Regions from separate parts of the Nonomuraea sp. NPDC003560 genome, predicted to be linked through region 1. Evidence: riboswitches for the same ligand, from Rfam matches in the RefSeq annotation. Region 1 holds a riboswitch; each other region holds the start of a gene.
The links. Region 1 has a riboswitch for cyclic di-AMP ahead of ACFYUV_RS21580 (hypothetical protein). Riboswitches for the same ligand answer to the same signal wherever they lie in the genome.

Region 1 (4,400 bases):
GCCTTCCGCGCCGTGCAGGGGCTGGGCGCGGGCGCGTTGCTGCCGCTGTCGCTGGCCCTGGTGATGGAGATGTTCCCGCCCGGACGCAACGGCGCCCGCGTGCAGGGCGCGCTCGGCGGCGTGATGGCGTTGACGTACCTGGCCGGGCCCTTCCTGGGCGGGTTGTTCACCGACCACGCGAGCTGGCGGTGGGCCTTCTACGTGAACGTGCCGCTCGGGATCGTGCTGATCGCGATCGTGGTGCTGCGGCTGCCGTTCCGTCCGGGCACCGGCGGCGGGGGCCGGCCGGACTACGCGGGCATCGCGGTGTTCAGCGTGGCCATCAGCGCCCTGCTGCTCGGCCTGACCGAGAAGGGCCTGGACGGCAACTCCTGGACCTCCCCGCCCGTGGCCGGGCCGATCCTGCTGGCGCTGGTCCTGCTGGCCGCGTTCGTGCTGGTCGAACTGCGGGCGGCGAACCCGGTCATGCCGATGCACCTGTTCCGGGACCGCACGTACACGCTGGTCAACGCGACCTCGTTCTTCACCGCCTTCTGCATGTACGCCGGCGTGGTGTTCCTGCCGCGCTACTTCCAGCAGGCGCTGGGCGTCAGCGCCACCGAGTCCGGGCTGAGGATCTACCCGATGACGCTGGCGATGGTGGCGGGCAGCGCGCTCATGGGCACGCTGATGTCCAGGACGCGCACGTACAAGCCGTGGCTGGTCGGGGCGCCGTTCCTGCTGGTGGCCGGCAGCCTGCTCTGCCTGAACCTCACCGTGCGCACCGACGGCCTGCTGCTGGCCGGGTGGATGGCGCTGCTCGGGCTCGGCATGGGGCCGATGTTGTCGGGGCTGACCGTGGCTGTGCAGCAGGCCGTCGCGCCGCGGTACATCGGCACGGCCTCGGCCAACCTCACCTTCTTCCGGCAGATCGGCGGCTCGGTGGCGCTGGCGCTGGCCGGCACCGCGTACACGTCGGTCATCACCACGGACGCGCCGGTCCACGGGCTCGCGGCCGCGCACGCCTCGGCGGCGGCCGTGGTCATCCCGTCGCTGGGCGTGGCGGGCGCGGTGATCGCCCTGGTCGCGCTGGTCATGATGCCCGGCAGGCGGCTGGAGCAGGCGCCCGCGGCGGAAAGCAGAGTGGAGGCCGGTTTCGCGTCGTAAGCGACGTCGTGCGAAGCTGTGGATGTCCCCAGAACCAGGAGGTCCTCATGGCGGAAACACCGGAGCCGGAAGTCAGCGAGACTCCCGAGGACGAGATGAAGCGCAAGTTCCGCGAGGCGTTGGAACGCAAGCGCGGGCAGCAGGCCGACTCGGCCGCGGGTGGCAGGGGCGTGGACCCGTCGAAGATCCACGGGGCGCACGGTCCGGCAGCGAGTAAAAGATCCTTCAGGCGCAAGAGCGGCGGCTGAAAGGCCCGATTTAGCAGGGGGTACGGCATGCCGTGCCCCCTTTCTCTTTACCTCGATAGGTAGATCTTTACCCGGTTCATGACGATTCGTTTGTATTTGTCCGAATCTCTGGGTACCGTCTTAACCAATTACCAGCTGGTGGCGTAGTCCCTACCAGGAGAGGGACGACAGCTGGCGCCGAATCCCGACTTGTCGGGAACCGGGGACCCATCTCATTGGGGTGAATCCGGCCATGTGCCGGTAGGGCATCTCCACGCCCGAACCCGTCAGCTAACCCGGTAGGCGAGATGGAGAGGACTTCACGCATGTACCACCTCGTCGTACCCCCGGACAGTGTAGTGACGACCGCCTGCTGAGCGGTCTCTTCCCTGACTTCCCCCACGCGCCGCGTAACCACCTTTTCGGCGCTCTGCCCGGTTACGCACCGTAGTCACGCGCGTTCCCCCTGTCCCCTCGCGAAGGACTTCACTGCTTCATGTCTCGATTTGGCCTGCGCTCTCTCGCCCTGCTGTCCGTGTCCGCCATGGGCGCGCTGACGATCTCCGCCACCGGCGCCCACGCCGACACCGGCGACGACCAGAAGATCCTGCTCAAGGGTTCCACGAAGGCCTCCTACTTCTGGGACGACTCCTCCGGCCGGGCCGGCGACACCGGCCTCCCCGCCAGCGGCAAGCCCATGCAGAAGGGCCTGGCCGCCAGCCCGAGCTGGCCCCTCATGACCGAGGGTTACGTGACCTACAACGGCAAGAAGATGCCGTTCTTCGTGGGCGACCGCGGCCCCGGCGAGCCCTCCAGCCGTGGCGTCATGCTCGACCTCGACGCCAAGACCTTCGCCGAGCTGACCGGCGGCACCTTCAACCCCGACACGCTCGGCGTGGACGGCAACGGCGGCCAGGGCCACATCAAGATCGATTACGTCATCACCAAGTGGGGCGACGGCAAGGGCAAGAAGAACTACCCCGTGGCCTTCTCCACCGGCGCGTGGGGCAGGTTCGACGACAACCCGGCCGAGCCTCCCAAGGTGCTGGCCGACAAGCCCGCCGAGGACGCGGCCGGTTCCGCCGGCGGCCAGGTCGGGAAGACCGTCGCGATGGGCGGCACCGTCATGGCCGGCGTGCTCGTGCTGGCCGGCGGCGGCGTGGTGCTCGGCGGCGAGCGCCTGCGCAAGCTGCTCAACGACTGATCTCCGGACAGACCGCTCTTTACGCCTCGCGACCAGAATGACATTCTGGTCGCTGTGATCCAGCGCGCAGCCGCCAACGGCATCGAGATCGCCTACGAGAGCTTCGGCTCACCCACGGGCAGGCCCCTGCTGCTCATCATGGGACTCGGCGCCCAGCTCATCCACTGGGACGACGAGTTCTGCGAACTCCTGGCCGAGCAGGGCCACCACGTCGTCAGGTTCGACAACCGCGACGCGGGCCTGTCCACCCATCTCCACGACGAGGGCGTGCCCGCATGGGGCGCGCCCTCGCCGTACGTGCTGGACGACCTGGCCGACGACAGCGCCGGGCTCATGGACGTCCTGGGCCTGCCCGCCGCGCACGTCGTCGGCGCCTCGATGGGCGGGATGATCGCCCAGGCGCTGGCCATCCGGCACCCCGCCCGCGTGCTGAGCCTGACCTCGATCATGTCCACGCCCGGCCCGCAGGCGGCCCCGCCGACCGAGGCGGCCGCCGCGGTGCTCTTCGCCAAGCCCGCGACCGACCGCGAGGGGGTCGTCGCCGGCGCGTTGACGACCTGGGCCGTGCTCGGGTCCCCCGGCTGGGAGCTGGACCGCGAACGCGTCACCAGGCTGGCCGGGCTCGCCTTCGACCGCTGCCACGACCCGGCCGGCACGGCCCGCCAGCTCGCCGCCATCATGGCCTCCGGCGACCGCACGTCCGCGCTGGGCGGGCTGAAGGTGCCCGCGCTGGTCATCCACGGCGAGGACGACCAGCTCGTGCCGCTCGCCGGCGGGCGGGCCACGGCCGCCGCCATCCCGGGCGCCCGCCTGGTCACCTACCCCGGCATGGGCCACGACCTGCCCCGCGCCCTGTGGCCCGCGATCGTCGCCGAGATCACCGCCCACACCGGCTCCGCGACGCCCGCCCGGCCCGAGCCCGCCCGGCCCGAGCCCGCCGCGTGACCCGCCGCGGAGCCTCCCTGCGCGGGCCGGTCAGAGCTCCAGCTTCTCCTCGATGACCTTGAGCATGTGCCGGGCCAGGGCCAGGTTGGCCCGGTTGCGGTCGAGGGCGAGGTAGAGGAACAGGCCCTTGCCGCTGCGGCCGGTCAGCGGGCGGATGATGTGGTACTGGGCGGTCAGCGTGATCAGGATGTCCTCGATGCCGTCCTTGAGGCCCAGCGAGTCCATCGTGCGCAGTTTGGCCTTGATGACCTCGGTGTTGCCCGCCGCCGCGACCTGCAGGTCCAGCTCCTTCGAGCCGCCGAGCGTGCCGAGCGCCATGCCGCTGCCGTGGTCGACGATCGCCGCCCCGATCGTGCCGTCGATGCTCATCATCTCTTTGAGGGAGACGTCCATGCCTGCCATGCTTTCCTCCGCTTCGGTGGGGATGGTCAGTGCTTGCGTGCCACGGCGGCCACGGAGGCCGCCGTCTTCCTGCCCTCCAGCCGGAGGAGCCCGACGTTGGCGCCGGGTCCCGCCAGAACCGTGAGGACGATCGTGGGGCCCGCGGCGTAGAAGGCCACGAACCCGGCGGTGCCGGACACGAGGGTCTCCTCGAACGTCCCGCGGCCCGCCATGGTCAGCATCCGGCCGCTCATCGCGAGCAGCGCCGCCGACAGCGCCGCCACCTGCTCGCCGGTGTCCCCTTGCAGGTCGCAGGCGATCCGCAGGCCGTCGACGGTGCACGCGACGCTGCCGGTGACGTCCGGCGTGCGGCCGCGCAGGAGCTCCATCTCCGCCAGGACCTCTTGCCGTAGCTCCACGGGTGGCCTCCTCCTGCGTCGTGAGGGGAACCTCACGGCATCTCCTCCAGCGCCTTCTTCAGCCGCAGCAGCAGCGTC
Region 2 (4,400 bases), on a different contig from region 1:
GCCCTGCTGGCCGTACTGGGCGTCCTGGCCGTAGCCCTGCTGCTGGCCGTAGTCGGACTGCGGCTGCTGGCCGTAACCCTGCTGACCCGAGGCGGCCTGCTGGCCGTACTGGGCCTCCTGGCCGTAACCCTGCTGACCGGAGGCGGCCTGCTGGCCGTAGCCGGGCTGGGCGTACTGCTGGCCCGAGGACTGCGGCTGCTGGCCGTAACCCTGCTGGCCCGAGGCGGCCTGCTGGCCGTACTGGGCGTCCTGCCCGTAGCCCTGCTGCTGGCCGTAGTCGGGTAGCGACTGCGGTTGCTGGCCGTACTGCTGCTGCTGACCGTAACCCTGCTGGCCCGAGGCGGCCTGCTGGCCGTACTGGGCCTCCTGCCCGTAGCCCTGCTGACCGGAGGCGGCCTGCTGGCCGTAGCCGGGCTGGGCGTACTGCTGGCCGGAGGCGGGCTGCTGTCCGTAACCCTGCTGGCCGTACTGGGCTTCCTGGCCGTAGCCGGGCTGCGTGTACTGCTGGCCCGAGGACTGCGGCTGCTGACCGTAGCCCTGCTGACCCGAGGCGGCCTGCTGGCCGTACTGGGCCTCCTGGCCGTAGCCGGGCTGCGTGTACTGCTGGCCCGAGGACTGCGGCTGCTGGCCGTAGCCCTGCTGCTGGCCGTAGCCCTGCTGACCCGGGGCGGCCTGCTGGCCGTACTGGGGCTGCTGGCCGTAGCCCTGCTGCTGGCCGTACTGCTGCTGTTGCTGGCCGTACTGCTGTTGCTGGCCATAGCCCTGTTGCTGCTGCTGACCGTATGGGGGCTGGCCGAAGGCATCGTCCGCCCGGTAGCCGACCACAGTCACGTCCGGGTCGGGCTCACCGGGCCGACGGCCGTGGTGCTGGCCGTACTCGGGGTTCTCGCCGGAATCGTCCTGTGGGTACGGCGGCTGTCCGGTGCTCACCGTGTCACCTCGCTTCGAGTGCGCATGTGGCACGTGTCAGGACACATGCCTGTGCTGCCCAACGTATCGACATAGGTATCAACAATCACCTTTCCAAGTGGTCAAGGTCCGCGTCACCCGATGTCAGATGCAGCAGCATGCGGGTGTTGCCAAGGGTGTTCGGTTTGACGTGTTCCAGATCAAGGAACTCCGCCACACCCTCGTCGTACGAGGCCAGCAACTCGGCGTAGACCTCGGGTGAGACCGGTGTGCCCTGGATGGGGCGGAAACCGTGCCTCGCGAAGAAGTCGACCTCAAAAGTCAGACAGAATACACGCCGCAGCCCCAGATCCTTCGCCTGCCGGACGAGTGCCGAGACGATCCGCCGCCCCACGCCCAGCCCCCGGCACGCGGGATCGACGGCCACCGTACGGACCTCGGCGAGGTCCTCCCAGAGCACGTGGAGCGCGCCGCAGCCGACGACCTCCCCGCCCCGCTCGGCCACCCAGAACTCCTGGACGTCCTCGTACAGCGTGACCGTGGCCTTCTCCAGGAGCCGCGGCCCCGCGCCCGCGTAGGTGTCCACGAGACGCCTGATCGCACGCACGTCGGGCGTGCGCGCACGCCTGACCACGACCGCGGTCTCGGGGACTGCCACTTCGGCCACCTGCTCCATGGCTCCCCAGGGTACAGATCTCATTACGGCTCGGCCCTAAATCCCACGTCTCGGGCATCTCATCACATCCCGTGGTCAGGTGAACACGGGCCGACTTGGAGCTTTCCTCCAGACCTCAGCACCCCGAATGCTGGACAAAAGGTGCAGAAGCCCGCTTCCGTACGGCTACCCACGAGATCACCTTGTGACCCTTCAGTTGTGAAACCTCTACAGACTCGGCAGTTCCGGTTGAGCGTGAACCCGGAGTGCATTAGTGTCCAGCGACGATGTTCTCCGCGTAATGCGCGCGGAAAGACACGCCCAATTCCCGCAAGGGAAGCCGGGGAACCAACGGCGGCGAGCACCTGGCGCCACCACTTGGGGTGAATCCGACCATCTCGGTAGGGCTGCTCCGGCCCGAACCCGTCAGCTAACCCGGCCGGCGTCGATGAGAGGAGCTCGGTTGGTGAAGCGGACGTTCGACCGCTCGGGGACGTCCGGGGGCAGGCACGCCCGCCCCCAGGAGCAGGCCAGGCGCGCACACCGCCTCGGCGTCATCGGCGTCACCGTCGCCGCGATGCTGTTCGCCGTCCCCGTCGGCTCCGCCGCCGCCGACCCGAAGCCGTCGCTCTCCGAGCTCTCCGACCAGGTGGAGAAGCTGCACGAAGAGATCGAGACGCTGGCCGAGCAGTACAACGAGCAGCGCGAACGGCTGAAGGCCGCCCAGAAGGCCAACGACTCCGCCCAGAAGATCCTGGCCACCAGCGAGTCCGACCTGGCCGCCAAGCGCGCCAGGGCCTCGCTGCTCGCCCAGAACGCCTACATCACCGGCGGCCTGGACAAGGCCCTGGCCTTCGCCCAGTCCGGCGACCCCGAGACCTTCCTCGACCGGGCCGCGACCACGTACGCGCTCGAACAGCAGCAGGGCGAGGAGGTCAACCAGCTCGCCAGGGCCATGGAGGCCGCCGAGCGGGCCAGGGCCGGCGCCAAGACCCGCATCGCCGAGGTCCAGAAGCTCGTCACCGATCTGGAGAGCAGGCGCTCGAAGATCACCAAGCTGGTCACCAAGGTCGAGAGCAACCTCTACCGGCGGGCCGTCGGCGAGGCCGGCCGTCCCGGCACCCGGGCCGTGCGCGTCAACCTGCCGGTCATCGGCGACGGCAAGGCCGCCCAGGCCGTCAAGTGGGCCCTCACCCAGCAGCTCAAGCCGTACGTGTGGGGCGCCGAAGGGCCGCGCTCCTACGACTGCTCCGGGCTGGTGATGGCCGCCTACCAGCGCGTGGGCATCTCGCTCCCCCACTACACCGGCGACCAGTGGACGGCCGGCAGGCAGGTCAGCCGCGACCAGCTGCGCCCCGGCGACCTGGTGTTCTTCTACAGCGACCTGCACCACGTCGGCATCTACATCGGCGGCGGCATGATGGTCCACGCTCCGCGGACGGGTGACGTCGTGCGGGTCGCCCCGATCGGCGGGCGGCCGTTCGCCGGCGGCGTGCGCATCGCGGACTGACCCGCGCGCCGGTTCGCCCAGCGCCACTTCGCCCAGCGCCGGTTCGCCCAGCGTCACTGGATGATGAGCGCCACCGGATGAGCGCCGCTAGATGAGCTGGCGGCGCGCCGCCCATGCCACGGCCTCGATCGCCGTGGCCACGCCGATGCGGTCGCAGATGCCCCTCAGCCTGCGCCGTACGGTCCGTCCGCTGATGTCCAGCCGCCTGCCGACCCGATCGACCGTCACTCCCCTGGCCAGCTCGGCCAGTAACGCCAAATCCGCGTGGCTCAGCTCAACGCCTTCTGTGAGCACATCCACCGGGAGCCCTCCCCCAAACAGCAGAACTCGGACCTTTCAGGCGAAGCAAAGCCGCTCGTCTCGGTGAAGGTAAACGCATCGCGGAAAGGTCGTCAAGCGCCACAATCGGCGCCCTTGACCAGTGCTATTGACATGATCACTTATATGTGACGTACTCCGCATATGTTGGCACGCCGTGGTCCGCTATGAACGGTCCAAACGATCAATTCGGCGGCCCGGTTCCACCTCCGATGAGCGCCACCGACGTGCTGGGTTTTGATCCCTCGGATCCGCAATTTGTGCGCGATCCGTACGTCCGATATCGCGAGCTGCGAGCCGCCGGGCCGATCTTCAGAACGCGCGGCGGGCTGCTCGTCGTGACCACGTACGAGTTGTGCGCGGCCGTGTTGCGCGACCCCGGGTTCGGTCACGGAACGTCCTCGCCCGCGCAGGAAGAGGCAGGTCAGCCCGGCAGGTCGTTCCTGCTCATGGACCCGCCCGATCACACCCGGTTGCGTGCTCTGGTCAGCCGCGCGTTCACGCCGCGCATGGTGACCCGCCTCAGGCCGCGGATCGAGGCGATCACCGCCGACCTGATCGGGCGGCTGCCGGAGGAGGCGGAGCTGATTTCCGGCTTCGCGTACCCGCTGCCGGTGATGGTGATCAGCGAGATGCTCGGGGTGCCGCCGGAGGACCACGACCGCTTCCGCGGATGGAGCGAGGCCCTTGCCCGCGGACTTGACCCGATGCTGACAGACGCCCTCATGTCGGAAACGGAGCGTTCCAGGAACGAGTTCCGCGACTACTTCCGCCACCTGATCGCGCGGCGGCGCGAGCGTCCCGGCGAGGACCTCCTGAGCGCCCTCGCACACGTCGAGGAGCTCACCGAGGCCGAGTTGCTGGCGACCTGCGTGCTGCTGCTCGTGGCCGGCCACGAGACCACCGTCAACCTCATCGCGAACGGCGTGCTGAACCTGCTGCGGCACGACCTGCTGCACCGCGCCGCCGAGCGCCCGAGGGAGGTCGTGGAGGAGGTGCTGCGCTTCG
Region 3 (4,400 bases), on a different contig from region 1:
GATCCACGCCGGCGGGCTGCGCTATCACGGCATGGCGCCGCTGCTGTCCCACATGTACGAGCTGGGGCTGTTCGAGGCGGTGACCCGTACCCAGAGCGAGTGTTTCGAGGCGGGTGTGCGCTTCGCGCGGACCGAGGGCATCGTCCCGGCCCCCGAGCCCACGCACGCGCTGGCCGAGACCATCGCCGAGGCCCTGCGCTGCAAGGAGAGCGGCGAGGAGAAGGTGATCCTCACCGCGCTGTGCGGGCACGGCCACTTCGACCTGGCCGCCTACGACCGCCATCTGGCCGGCGAACTGGAGGACTACTCGCTTCCGCAGGAGCGCCTCGACCAGGCGCTCACCGAGCTGCCCGGCTGAGATGACACGGGTGGCCGCGAGACCCGCGGCCACCCGTGTTCAGTTCGCGTTCGGGCGCTTCCTGTGGTTCGCCTTCTTCTTCTTGCGCCCCCTGCCCTTGCGTGCACGCTTCGCCATGGGCTCACCTCCAGCGGTCGGGATCGTGACCTTCAAGGTCTCCCCTGCCCGCGGGCCGCACAAGCGATACGCCGTGACCTAACATTCCTCAACAATCTCGTGTCATAATTTGGTGGAATCTGTTGGAAGGGGTGGGCGTGCTCGCACAGCAGCGTCAGCAGACGATCCTCGAACGCGTACGCAGCAGCGGCGGCGTCCGGGTGGCCGACCTCGTGCGCGAGCTCGGCGTCTCCGACATGACGATACGCCGCGACCTTGAGGTGCTGGCCGAGCGCGGGCTGCTGGAGAAGGTCCACGGCGGCGCGACGGCCCTCGGCCCCGGCTCGACCGAGGAGCCCGGCTTCACCGCCAAGTCCGCCCGCCAGCAGCAGGAGAAGGAGGCCATCGCGCGGCACGCGGCCACCCTCGTCCGGCCGGGAACCGCCGTGGCCCTCTCCGCCGGCACCACCACGTGGGCGCTGGCCCACCACCTCGTCGCGGTGCCCGAGCTGACCGTGATCACCAACTCGATCCCCGTCGCCGACGTCTTCCACCGCAACCCGCGCGCCGACCGCACGGTCGTGCTGACCGGCGGCGTGCGCACGCCCTCCGACGCGCTCGTCGGCCCCGTGGCGGTGGCGGCCATCCGCCGCCTGCACGTGGACACGCTCTTCCTCGGGGTGCACGGCATGAGCCTGCGCGCCGGTTTCACCACGCCCAACCTGCTGGAGTCCGAGACCGACAGGGAGCTGGTGGCCGCGGCGCACCGCCTGGTGGTCCCCGCCGACCACACCAAATGGAACACGGTCGGCATCAGCACGATCGCCGAGCTGACCGAGGCCGACGTGGTCATCAGCGACGCGGGGCTGCCCGAGGAAGCACGCACCGAGCTGGCCGAACGGGCCGGAGAACTGATCATCGCGGAGGGCACGCCTTGAAGCGCACCATCACCCACCTGGCAGACGGCCGAGAGCTGATCTACTTCGACCGGCGCGACGACGCCGACCGGAGCGCGATCGACCGGCGGCCGCTCGATCCGCGGCCGGTGGCCTCCGAGCTGCGCTACGACCCGCTGACCGAGGAGTGGATCGCGATCGCCGGCCACCGGCAGACGCGAACGTTCCTGCCGCCGGCCGACGAGTGCCCGTTGTGCCCGTCGTCCGCCACGCGGGCGTCGGAGATCCCGGCCCATGACTATGACGTGGTGGTGTTCGAGAACCGCTTCCCCTCTTTCTCCGGAAATTTTGGGACTTACGGGGATGTCGGCGGCCTGAGTGAGGTGCGGCCGGGTGTCGGGCGGTGTGAGGTGGTGTGCTTCACCTCCGACCACTCCTCCTCCTTCTCCAGGCTCTCCAACGCCCAGGTCAGGCTGGTCATGGAGGCGTGGGCCGACCGCACGGCCGAGTTGTCCGGCATCGAGGGCGTCGAGCAGGTGTTCTGCTTCGAGAACCGGGGCGAGGAGATCGGCATCACGCTCCCCCACCCGCACGGGCAGATCTACGCCTATCCCTACGTGACCCCGCGCACCAAGCTCCAGCTGGGGGCCGCCGCGCGGCACACGGGCGGGAACCTGTTCGCCGACGTGCTGGCCGCCGAGCAGGCCGCCGGCACGCGGGTGGTGGCCGCCAACGAGCTCTGGACGGCGTTCGTGCCGGCCGCCGCGCGCTGGCCGTTCGAGGTGCACGTGTATCCGCACCGGCAGGTGCCCGACCTGGCGGCGCTGTCGGAGGAGGAGCGGGCCGCGTTCGCGCCGCTGTACACCTCGGTGCTGCGGGCGCTCGACGCGCTGTTCGGGGTGGCGATGCCGTACATCTCGGCCTGGCACCAGGCGCCGGTGCGGTACGGCCGTGAGCTGGCCTACCTGCACCTGGAGCTGTTCAGCATCAGGCGGGCGCCCGGGAAGCTGAAGTACCTGGCGGGCTCGGAGTCGGCCATGGGGGCCTTCGTCAACGACGTGCTGCCGGAGGAGGCGGCACGCATGTTGCGATCACGAATTGATCACTAATTGGTTTCTCATTAAAGTCGCATGACTCGTGATCTACCACTAATATCCCGTTAGACATCGGCCATAACGGTCGTTGTACGCCTAATCCCGGGCGTGTTGCCCGGGAGCCGGGGACCCATCGCATCCGGGGTGAATCCGCGCAAGTGGTAGGGACTGCTCCCGTGCCCGAACCCGTCAGCTAACCCGGCCGGCAGAGGGAGAGGAACAACCACGTGGCGGCTTCGTCCCCCGCGAGTCTTGCCGTCGGTCTCATCACCGCCACCGCCCTGCTCGTCCATCCGGCCGCGGCCTCGGTCTCCGGGGCAGCCGCCGTGGCGGCCGCGCCCAAGCCGTCCGAGGCGCAGCTGCGGGCCCAGCTCAAGGAGCTCAACCGCAAGGTCGACAAGCTCATCGAGACGTACAACCTCAAGCGGGTCGAGCTGGCCAAGGCCCAGCAGGCCGCCACCGCGGCCCAGCAGCGGCTCGCCGCCGCCGAGCAGGCGCTGGCCACGGCCGAGCAGCGGGTCGCCGAGATCGCCCGGCTGCGCTACCAGAACGGCGACACCTCCCTGCCGGCGTTCATGATGACCCCGGACGGCGGCGGCGCGGCCGTGCTCGAACAGCTCACCGCCGAGCAGCAGGCGGTCGTGGACAGCGTGGCCAAGGCCCGCGACGACCAGAAGAAGGCCGCCACGGCCGCCGCCGCGCTCGCGACGGAGCTGAAGGCGGGCACGGCGGAGGTGGCCGAGCAGCGCGACGACGCCCAGGACGTCATCGACGACATCAAGAAGAAGCTCCAGGACCTGGTGCCGTTCGGGCCGGGCAAGAAGTCCGACGGGAGCTGGGCGCCCGAGCTGCCGGCCGGCTCGGACAACATCACGCCGCGCACCCGGCTGATGCGCGCGCAGGTGCAGAAGAACTTCTCGCTGCCGTACGAGGTGGGCTGCTTCCGGTCCGGCTCCAGCGGCGAGCACCCGCTCGGCCGGGCCTGCGACTTCATGATGAGCACAGGCGGCACCATGCCGAGCGCCGTCAACAACGCCCTCGGCGACCGGCTGGCCGACTGGGCGCTGAAGAACAAGGCCAAGCTGGGCGTCAAGTACGTGATCTGGAAGCAGCGCATCAACCAGGGCTCGGGCTGGCGCGCGATGTCCGACCGCGGCAGCATCACCGAGAACCACTACGACCACGTGCACATCTCGATGAACTAGCCGCGGACCGGCGGCTCAGCGGATGCCGGTGAGCTTGTCGGGGTTGGTGACGGAGTAGACGGCGGCGATCCGGTCGCCCTCGGGCGTGAGATCGACGACGACCACGGCCAGCGGGCCGTCACCGGAGAAGACGAGCGCGCACGGGTCGCCGGCCACCCGCCGGTAGCGCAGGTCCACCGCGCCCGGGGTCAGCGTCGCGGCGACGGACATGAACACCGCCGCGACCTGGTCCCGGCCGTGGACCGGGTGCAGGCTGGTGGCCGGTCCCTTGCCGCCGCCGTCGGTCCACAGGGTCACCTCCGGCGCCAGCACCTCCAGCAGGGCCCGCAGGTCACCGCCGAGGGCGGCCGCGGCGAACCGCTCGGTCACCTCGGCGTGGACGTCGGGCTGGGGCCGGTGACGAGGACGGCGCGCGTGGACGTGGCGGCGCGCGCGGGCCGCGAGCTGCCGGACCGCCGCCGGCGTGCGCCCGAGGATGCCGGCCGTCTCCGGGTGGCTGAAACCGAACACCTCGTGCAGCACGAAGACCGCTCGTTCCAGCGGTGACAGGGTCTCCAGCACGACCAGCACCGCCATCGACAACGACTCCCCGCCCTCGGCGGCGCCTCCGGCGTTGTCGGGGGCCGTGACCAGCGGTTCCGGCAGCCAGGGGCCGACGTAGGTCTCCTGCCGGCGGCTCAGGTCCGCCCGCCGGGCGAGCGCCTGGTTCACCGCGATCCGCACCAGGTAGGCCCGGACGTTCTCCACCGGT

Region 2: linked by a shared signal. The riboswitch ahead of ACFYUV_RS24375 (NlpC/P60 family protein) and the one ahead of ACFYUV_RS21580 (hypothetical protein) in region 1 are both predicted to bind cyclic di-AMP.
Region 3: linked by a shared signal. The riboswitch ahead of ACFYUV_RS41225 (hypothetical protein) and the one ahead of ACFYUV_RS21580 (hypothetical protein) in region 1 are both predicted to bind cyclic di-AMP.

What each region holds. Positions count from the first base shown of each region.
Region 1 covers NZ_JBIAOF010000005.1:205,238-209,637, reverse strand. The annotation lists gene ACFYUV_RS21590 (MDR family MFS transporter) at 1-1,146, shown strand, start outside; gene ACFYUV_RS21585 (DUF5302 domain-containing protein) at 1,194-1,394, shown strand; cyclic di-AMP (ydaO/yuaA leader) riboswitch at 1,560-1,694, shown strand; gene ACFYUV_RS21580 (hypothetical protein) at 1,870-2,577, shown strand; gene ACFYUV_RS21575 (alpha/beta fold hydrolase) at 2,632-3,522, shown strand; gene ACFYUV_RS21570 (hypothetical protein) at 3,553-3,924, opposite strand; gene ACFYUV_RS21565 (roadblock/LC7 domain-containing protein) at 3,951-4,322, opposite strand; gene ACFYUV_RS21560 (DUF4388 domain-containing protein) at 4,355-4,400, opposite strand, start outside.
Region 2 covers NZ_JBIAOF010000006.1:166,800-171,199, forward strand. The annotation lists gene ACFYUV_RS24365 (RDD family protein) at 1-930, opposite strand, end outside; gene ACFYUV_RS24370 (amino-acid N-acetyltransferase) at 1,016-1,585, opposite strand; cyclic di-AMP (ydaO/yuaA leader) riboswitch at 1,873-2,024, shown strand; gene ACFYUV_RS24375 (NlpC/P60 family protein) at 2,031-3,074, shown strand; gene ACFYUV_RS24380 (LuxR C-terminal-related transcriptional regulator) at 3,162-3,374, opposite strand; partial or broken gene ACFYUV_RS24385 (cytochrome P450) at 4,118-4,400, shown strand, end outside.
Region 3 covers NZ_JBIAOF010000013.1:359,147-363,546, reverse strand. The annotation lists gene ACFYUV_RS41245 (TrpB-like pyridoxal phosphate-dependent enzyme) at 1-358, shown strand, start outside; gene ACFYUV_RS41240 (50S ribosomal protein bL37) at 398-475, opposite strand; gene ACFYUV_RS41235 (DeoR/GlpR family DNA-binding transcription regulator) at 613-1,392, shown strand; gene galT (galactose-1-phosphate uridylyltransferase) at 1,389-2,459, shown strand; cyclic di-AMP (ydaO/yuaA leader) riboswitch at 2,528-2,666, shown strand; gene ACFYUV_RS41225 (hypothetical protein) at 2,672-3,649, shown strand; gene sigJ (RNA polymerase sigma factor SigJ) at 3,665-4,400, opposite strand, start outside.